One region of the Shewanella avicenniae genome, then DNA from elsewhere that is predicted to be linked to it. Evidence: riboswitches for the same ligand, from Rfam matches in the RefSeq annotation. Region 1 holds a riboswitch; the other holds the start of a gene.
The links. A riboswitch is a leader RNA that binds a small molecule or an ion and turns the genes downstream of it on or off. The one in region 1 is predicted to bind lysine.

Region 1 (3,387 bases):
TACTTTGATGACTGCCCATCGCCATATCCGCCGCGATTGGCAGCATAATGCCAAACGTGCCCCAGCTGGTACCGGTCGAAAACGCCGTAAACCCAGCCAAGACAAAAAGCACCGCAGGCAGCAGCGCGAATGGAATATTGCCGCTGGCGAGGCTCGCCATATATTTGCCAGTTTCAAGCGCGCCAATCACGCCTGAGATGGTCCAAGCAAACAACAGGATGTAGATTGCCGGTAACATCGATTTGGCACCAATCCAAAGCGCATTCGCTATCATCTTGAGCGATAATTTTTGCAACAGCGCCAACACTAAGGTGATTGCCAAGCCGCATAATGCGCCGTAAAACAGCGAGGATGCCACGTCAGTTAATTCAAACGCGCCAATCAAACTAAACTCGAGTTGTTTTTCAGCCAACGCCGCGCCACCAGACGCCAGCATAAAATAGAGTGTGGCGAGCACAAGTACGCCAATTGGCAAGAACAAGCCCAGCACATTACCGCTATCAGCCTCTGTCAGTTCAACTGACGCGCCGGGCGGAACACCTTTTGTTTCATCGTATAACTCACCACGCCGCGCAGCCTGTTCATGTTGGCGCATTGGGCCAATATCTAACTCAAAGTAGGCCACAAAAAACAGCAACAACAGCGCAAAAATCGCGTAGTAGTTCATTGGGATCATCTCAATAAATGCGGTGAGATGGCCAATATCACTCATGCCGTGAGTGGCAAGAATGCCTCCAATGAGCGCGATAATATACGCCCCCCAACTGGACACAGGTGAAATCACACACACAGGTGCCGCGGTGGAATCAAGCAAATAAGCTAACTTCGCACGCGAGATATAGTAGCGGTCTGTCAGTGGCCGCGAGATACTGCCCACCACCAAACTATTAAAGTAATCATCAATAAACACCACGATACCCAACACCATAGTGAGCATTTTGGCATCGCGACGCTTACGAATATGTTGTTTGCCCCAATCGGCAAATGCGCGGGCGGCGCCACTGGTGGTAATCAAAGCGGTGATCATGCCGAGCAAGACTAAAAAGCCCAGTACGAATAGGTTCCAGCTATTCACTGCGCCTTCATCCCAGACTAATGCGGTAACGCGCTGCGCCAGATACACACCCGCATTACTGATATTCCACTGGGTTAGCAGTAAAACCCCCACGAGGATACCGACACCAAGCGACACTAATACCTTGCGAGTGATAATAGCCAATACGATGGCAATAACTGGGGGCAGTAAAGACAATGCCGAATCGGCATAACTGATAATGGTCATACGTCGTTATTCTTTTTGTTAAGTTCAAAAGCATTTGCAGAGCAACGGCGTACACGGCATAAAGCCAAACACCTGAATTTAAGTAGCGCTCCACAGGGCTGAGTCATTGCTCAACCATCTTTCTGTGACAGTGCTGCACCTATTCGGCTACAGCCCCAGCAGTCGACTTGATACTTCTAACTGCTTCGGCACTCAGTCCTTTTATGGCAGGTCAACGGAATCACCCTCGTTGCCATTACTCTTACTGCGTGCACCTCTACTGTCGATTTCCAGGTTAAAGAAACCGACCTAATAAAAAAGCGGCCGAGGGACAAACCTCAGCCGCCTTCTCAATAGTGGCAAGATTAAATCATTTCTATGAATTTCGGCAAGGCTTCAAACAGATCTGCCTCTAAACCGTAATCCGCAATTTGGAAGATAGGCGCCTGTGGATCTTTGTTGATTGCCACGATCACTTTGGAGTCTTTCATCCCTGCCAGATGCTGGATAGCGCCAGAAATCCCCACCGCGATATAAAGTGCTGGCGCCACAATTTTACCGGTCTGCCCAACTTGCAGATCATTCGCCACAAAGCCTGCATCGACCGCAGCGCGACTAGCACCGACAGCACCACCGAGCCTATCTGCCAGTTGCTCTATCAGGCCGAAATTCTCCGCACTGCCAAGCGCGCGACCACCGGCGACCACCACATTGGCGCTGCCAAGTTCAGGCCGCTCGGACTGCAATTCGGTTTTACTGACAAACTCGCTCAACGGCGCAAACACTTGTTCAACCGCAGTTATAGTCGCGCTGCCATCAGCGCTCGCAGCATCAAACGCAGTACTGCGAATTGAGACAACTTTCACTGCATCCAAACTTTTGACTGTCGCCAATGCATTGCCTGCATAAATTGGCCGTACAAAGGTGTCACTATCTTGAATGGCAACGATCTCGGAAATCATAGCCACATCGAGTAACGCGGCCACTCTAGGTAACAAATCCTTACCAAATGCACTGGCGACGGTGACAATGTGGCTATATTCGGCCGCATTAGCGACCACCAACTCACTGATATTTTCTGCTAATTGATGTTGATAAACCGTGTGATTGGCCAGCAACACTTGCGTGACACCACTCAATTTGGCGGCAGCATCGGCGACCGCTTGGCAATCAGCCCCAGCAACTAACACATGCACCGCTTGGCCGAGCTGAGTGGCTGCGGTAACCGCTTTGGCGACATCCGCTTTTAGCTGGGCATTATCATGTTCTGCAATTACTAACACCGCCATATCAGATCACCTTCGCTTCGTTTTTAAGTTTATCAATCAGGGCTTCAACCGAGTCCACCATCACACCGGCACAACGCTGCGCTGGCGGCGTCACGCTGATAATCTGTTGATGCGCTTTTAGAGTGACACCTAAACCGGCGGCATCCGTCGTTTCTAGCGGCTTACGCTTCGCCTTCATAATGTTGGGTAATGTGGCGTAGCGTGGTTCATTGAGGCGCAGATCTGCAGTCAATACCGCTGGCAGCGGCAATTTCAATACCTGAACACCACCATCAACTTCGCGGGTCACAGCGATGCTCTGCTCATCTAACAACTCAACGTCAGAGACAAAGGTCGCTTGAGGCAACTTAGCTAACGCGGATAACATCTGCCCGGTTTGGTTGTTATCCCCGTCGATTGACTGTTTACCAAGCAGCAACAGCTGTGCTTGCTCCTTTTGTTGCACTGCATGCAGCAGTTTGGCAATAGATAAAGGTTCAAGCGCTTGGTCATGCACCACGTGCAGCGCGCGATCAGCACCGAGTGCTAATGCCGTACGCAGCTGCTCTTGCGCTGCAGCAGGGCCGACCGTGACCACCACCACTTCGGTTGCCTTACCCGCTTCTTTCAAGCGTATCGCTTGCTCTACTGCGATTTCACAAAACGGATTTAGCGCCATTTTGACATTGGCGGTGTCGACATCGGTCTGCTCAGCATTGACTCTGACCTTGACGTTGGCATCGACAACGCGTTTTACCGCTACCAATACTTTCATTACTCATTCCTTCACTACTGTCGTATTAGCCACGACCTGTTGCTCTCAATGGCAGACTCTAATTTAAGCTTACGTTTACGTCA
Region 2 (3,387 bases), 400 kb from region 1:
TCAACAAAGTGCAGCATGGCGCGGAATTCAGAACGTGGCAGCTTGTGCGCTTCGCCTTCTGGGTTCACCAAAGAGCGGCTGTTCACATCCAGCGTCCAACCATTGAATGCATATGCTTCAATCGCAGACTTTTCTTCAGGCTCTGAGCTCACACTGGTGACACGCGTCAACAGGTTGCGTGCACGAATGGTCAATTCACGTGGGTTGAAAGGCTTAGTGATGTAGTCATCAGCGCCAATTTCCAAGCCCAAGATTTTATCCACTTCGTTGTCACGACCAGTGAGGAAGATCAAGCCAATGTTGTTGATTTCACGCAATTCGCGGGCTAACAACAAACCGTTTTTACCTGGCAAGTTGATATCCATTACTACCAGATTAATTTTGTTCTCTTGTAACGCTTTGTGCATCTCCGCACCGTCGTTTGCTTCTGAAACGACATATCCTTCAGCTTCGAAAATGCTTCTCAGAGTGTTACGGGTAACAGCTTCGTCTTCTACAATAAGAATGTGCGGGTTTTGCATATCATTTACCTAAATAAATCAGTGGATTCTAACCATGAGCTGCGCTCATGCCTGTATCGCTCTGCTAATTCCAATACGTTGAATTTTAATGGCTATTAACCAAAATCAGGTTACACAGTCAGTACTTCATGATTAGTTGAATTTTTGTGTACAACAAAGGTGTACGAAATGTAATAACTCAGATACTCAGTGTGGCATTAAGTTCCAGCTTATTCTTGAATATCCGGTCAAAATTCTTTCTCGTTCAGGAACCGAACAGCTTGGCACGACTCAAGTTGCGCCTAGCAAATATCCTGTTCGGTGGCAATCGAGCAAACTTGTGATCGTTAGCCGATATTGTACTCTTATTGGGCATTTGTTAACAAATGAAATGTTAACAAATTTGCCGCAAAAGCCCATTTTCAAGGGATTTTTAGTTAAATAAGGGACGGTTTGTCCCAAAGATTGATAAAGTTCGTCACATAAGAGAATTACTTTGGATTTTGTTTCGGCTTTGCTAGACTACTGCGAGCTATCTTTAGGAGCCGCTTAAGAATGGACGTAGCGTTCAAACAGCTCTGGCAACATTATCAAAATAGTTGTTTTTTGCTGACTCAATATTTAAATCCCCCGTGCGCATTTGCCATTATTACTGCCAGTAACCCTTTGGGTATTCTCCTTTCCAGCAGTCAAAATCGTTTACGAGACAAACAACTTCAGCAAGATATTCATCAAAGTGGCTGTGCTTATCGCGCCATGATGGGTGCCTCTCCCGATTTACAACATATGGAAAAAAGCTGGGCGGTCTATCTCGATCAAGCCAGTGCACATCAGTTAGCCCATAAGTATCAGCAAAATGCTTTCTACTACGTAGAGAACGGCCACATCCATCTAATCCCTTGCCACAGTAAAGCTGAGCCGGTAACCATGGGTGAATTTAGTCAGTATGTTCGTATCGTTGAAGAGCTGCCAGAGATCTTAGACTAATACCTCTTTTGGCTGGTTTTGCACGAAAACTACACGCCAGCGTTGACAATGTAGCCATAGCACTGTAATTTTCCTTCTCCTTCCTTTGGGAAGAAACAGAAGAGGAGCGTCTACTAGGTAGTGAGTTTGAGGATACCAATTATCCACTGACAACTCATGAGGGAGATAGACGCCGAGGTTAACGTGAGATTGGTAGCGCGTTTACCGGTTGGTTAGGCTGAATCCTAACGACTGTCACCGTATTTTTGGTGGAGAGCTTCTGGTGTGACCATCGCTTTTCCCTTCTTAGGGTGCCTTGTACTAGCACCAGGCTCTTCGAACGAAATTTGTTCGGAGCTGACATGAAATTCAATCCAGTTACAGTTTGTGTATTCTTCCCATGTGGGAGGGTCTGCTAATGTCTTTAGTTGTCGCAAAATTTGGCGGTACTTCCGTCGCTGACTACAGCGCGATGAATCGTTGTGCCGATATTGTGCTAAATAATCCTAACACTCGGGTTGTGGTCGTAAGCGCCTCAAGCGGTGTGACCAACTTACTGGTGGAATTAGCCCAAGCAAACCTCACCGAGGCGCAACGATTAGCACTGTTGAAAAAAATTGCGCAAATCCAGTATGCCATCGTGGATTGCCTAGCCCGTCCTGACGATGTTAGCGCGGCGATAGATCGTTTACTGAGCAAGGTTGACGTATTGAGTCAACAGTTCCAAGCCGATCCAAACAAAGCCACTGCCGATGAATTGTTATCACTCGGTGAGCAGTGTTCATCACAGTTGTTTGCCGCGGTGATCAGAGAACGTGGCGTAGTGTCATCAGCCTTTGATGTGCGCCAAGTGATGCGTACCGACAGTTTATTTGGTCGTGCAGAACCGCAAATTGCTGAGCTGAAAGCACTTGCCACAGAAAAACTGCAGCCATTGCTCGCCAGCCAAATTATCGTAACCCAAGGCTTTATTGGTGCCGATGAAGAAGGCCGTACTACTACCTTAGGCCGTGGTGGCTCAGACTACTCTGCGGCCTTGCTCGCTGAAGCGTTAAATGCTGATGCAGTAGAAATTTGGACTGACGTGCCAGGGATTTTCACCACGGATCCACGCTTAGCACCAAATGCTACTGCGATTCCTGAGATCAGCTTTAACGAAGCTGCGGAAATGGCCACCTTTGGTGCGAAAGTGTTGCACCCAGCAACGATTCTGCCTGCAGTCAGACAACAGATTCAGGTGTTTGTCGGTTCTAGCAAAGCGCCAGAATTAGGTGGCACTTGGATTCGCCATCAAGTTGATAATCCGCCAGTTTACCGTGCGGTTGCGTTACGTCGCGACCAAACCTTGTTAAACCTACACAGCTTGCAGATGTTGCACGCTCAAGGCTTCTTGGCACAAACCTTTGCAACCTTAGCCAAACACAAAATCAGTGTGGATTTGATTACCACCTCTGAAGTGAACGTGTCGCTGACGCTGGATAAAACCGGTTCCGACTCTAGCGGTCAAGGTCTGCTGACTGAAGCGCTGCTGCAAGAACTGTCACAACACTGCCGAGTGCGCGTTGAAGATAAGTTGGCGTTGGTGGCAATCATTGGTAACCGTATCGCGACCACAGCTGGCATCTGCCAGAAGGTGTTTACCGTGTTGGCACCGCACAATGTGCGAATGATTTGCCAAGGCGCAAGCCCACACAACTTATGTGTGTTGGTACATGAGTCAGAAGCTGCAGATGTGGTTGCAGCGTTGCACCGCGATTTATTCGAACAGTAAGCTCAAACCCGTTGTTCTCAGTCTTATGGTCGCCGAGCATTGTGGCGGCCATTAGATTGCACAGAATCTGCAAAATCCTCAACATCTTCACAATCAGTGCTGCACTTCCCCTAGTGCGTAGTGGCTGTTATCCCACTATTTTTCGCTGCG

Region 2: linked by a shared signal. The riboswitch ahead of lysC (lysine-sensitive aspartokinase 3) and the one ahead of JYB87_RS13695 (Na+/H+ antiporter NhaC family protein) in region 1 are both predicted to bind lysine.

What each region holds. Positions count from the first base shown of each region.
Region 1 covers NZ_CP071503.1:3,082,073-3,085,459, forward strand. The annotation lists gene JYB87_RS13695 (Na+/H+ antiporter NhaC family protein) at 1-1,282, opposite strand, end outside; lysine riboswitch at 1,358-1,549, opposite strand; gene JYB87_RS13700 (electron transfer flavoprotein subunit alpha/FixB family protein) at 1,627-2,550, opposite strand; gene JYB87_RS13705 (electron transfer flavoprotein subunit beta/FixA family protein) at 2,552-3,304, opposite strand.
Region 2 covers NZ_CP071503.1:3,481,526-3,484,912, forward strand. The annotation lists gene arcA (two-component system response regulator ArcA) at 1-521, opposite strand, end outside; gene JYB87_RS15410 (DUF3293 domain-containing protein) at 1,056-1,487, shown strand; lysine riboswitch at 1,579-1,754, shown strand; gene lysC (lysine-sensitive aspartokinase 3) at 1,885-3,237, shown strand.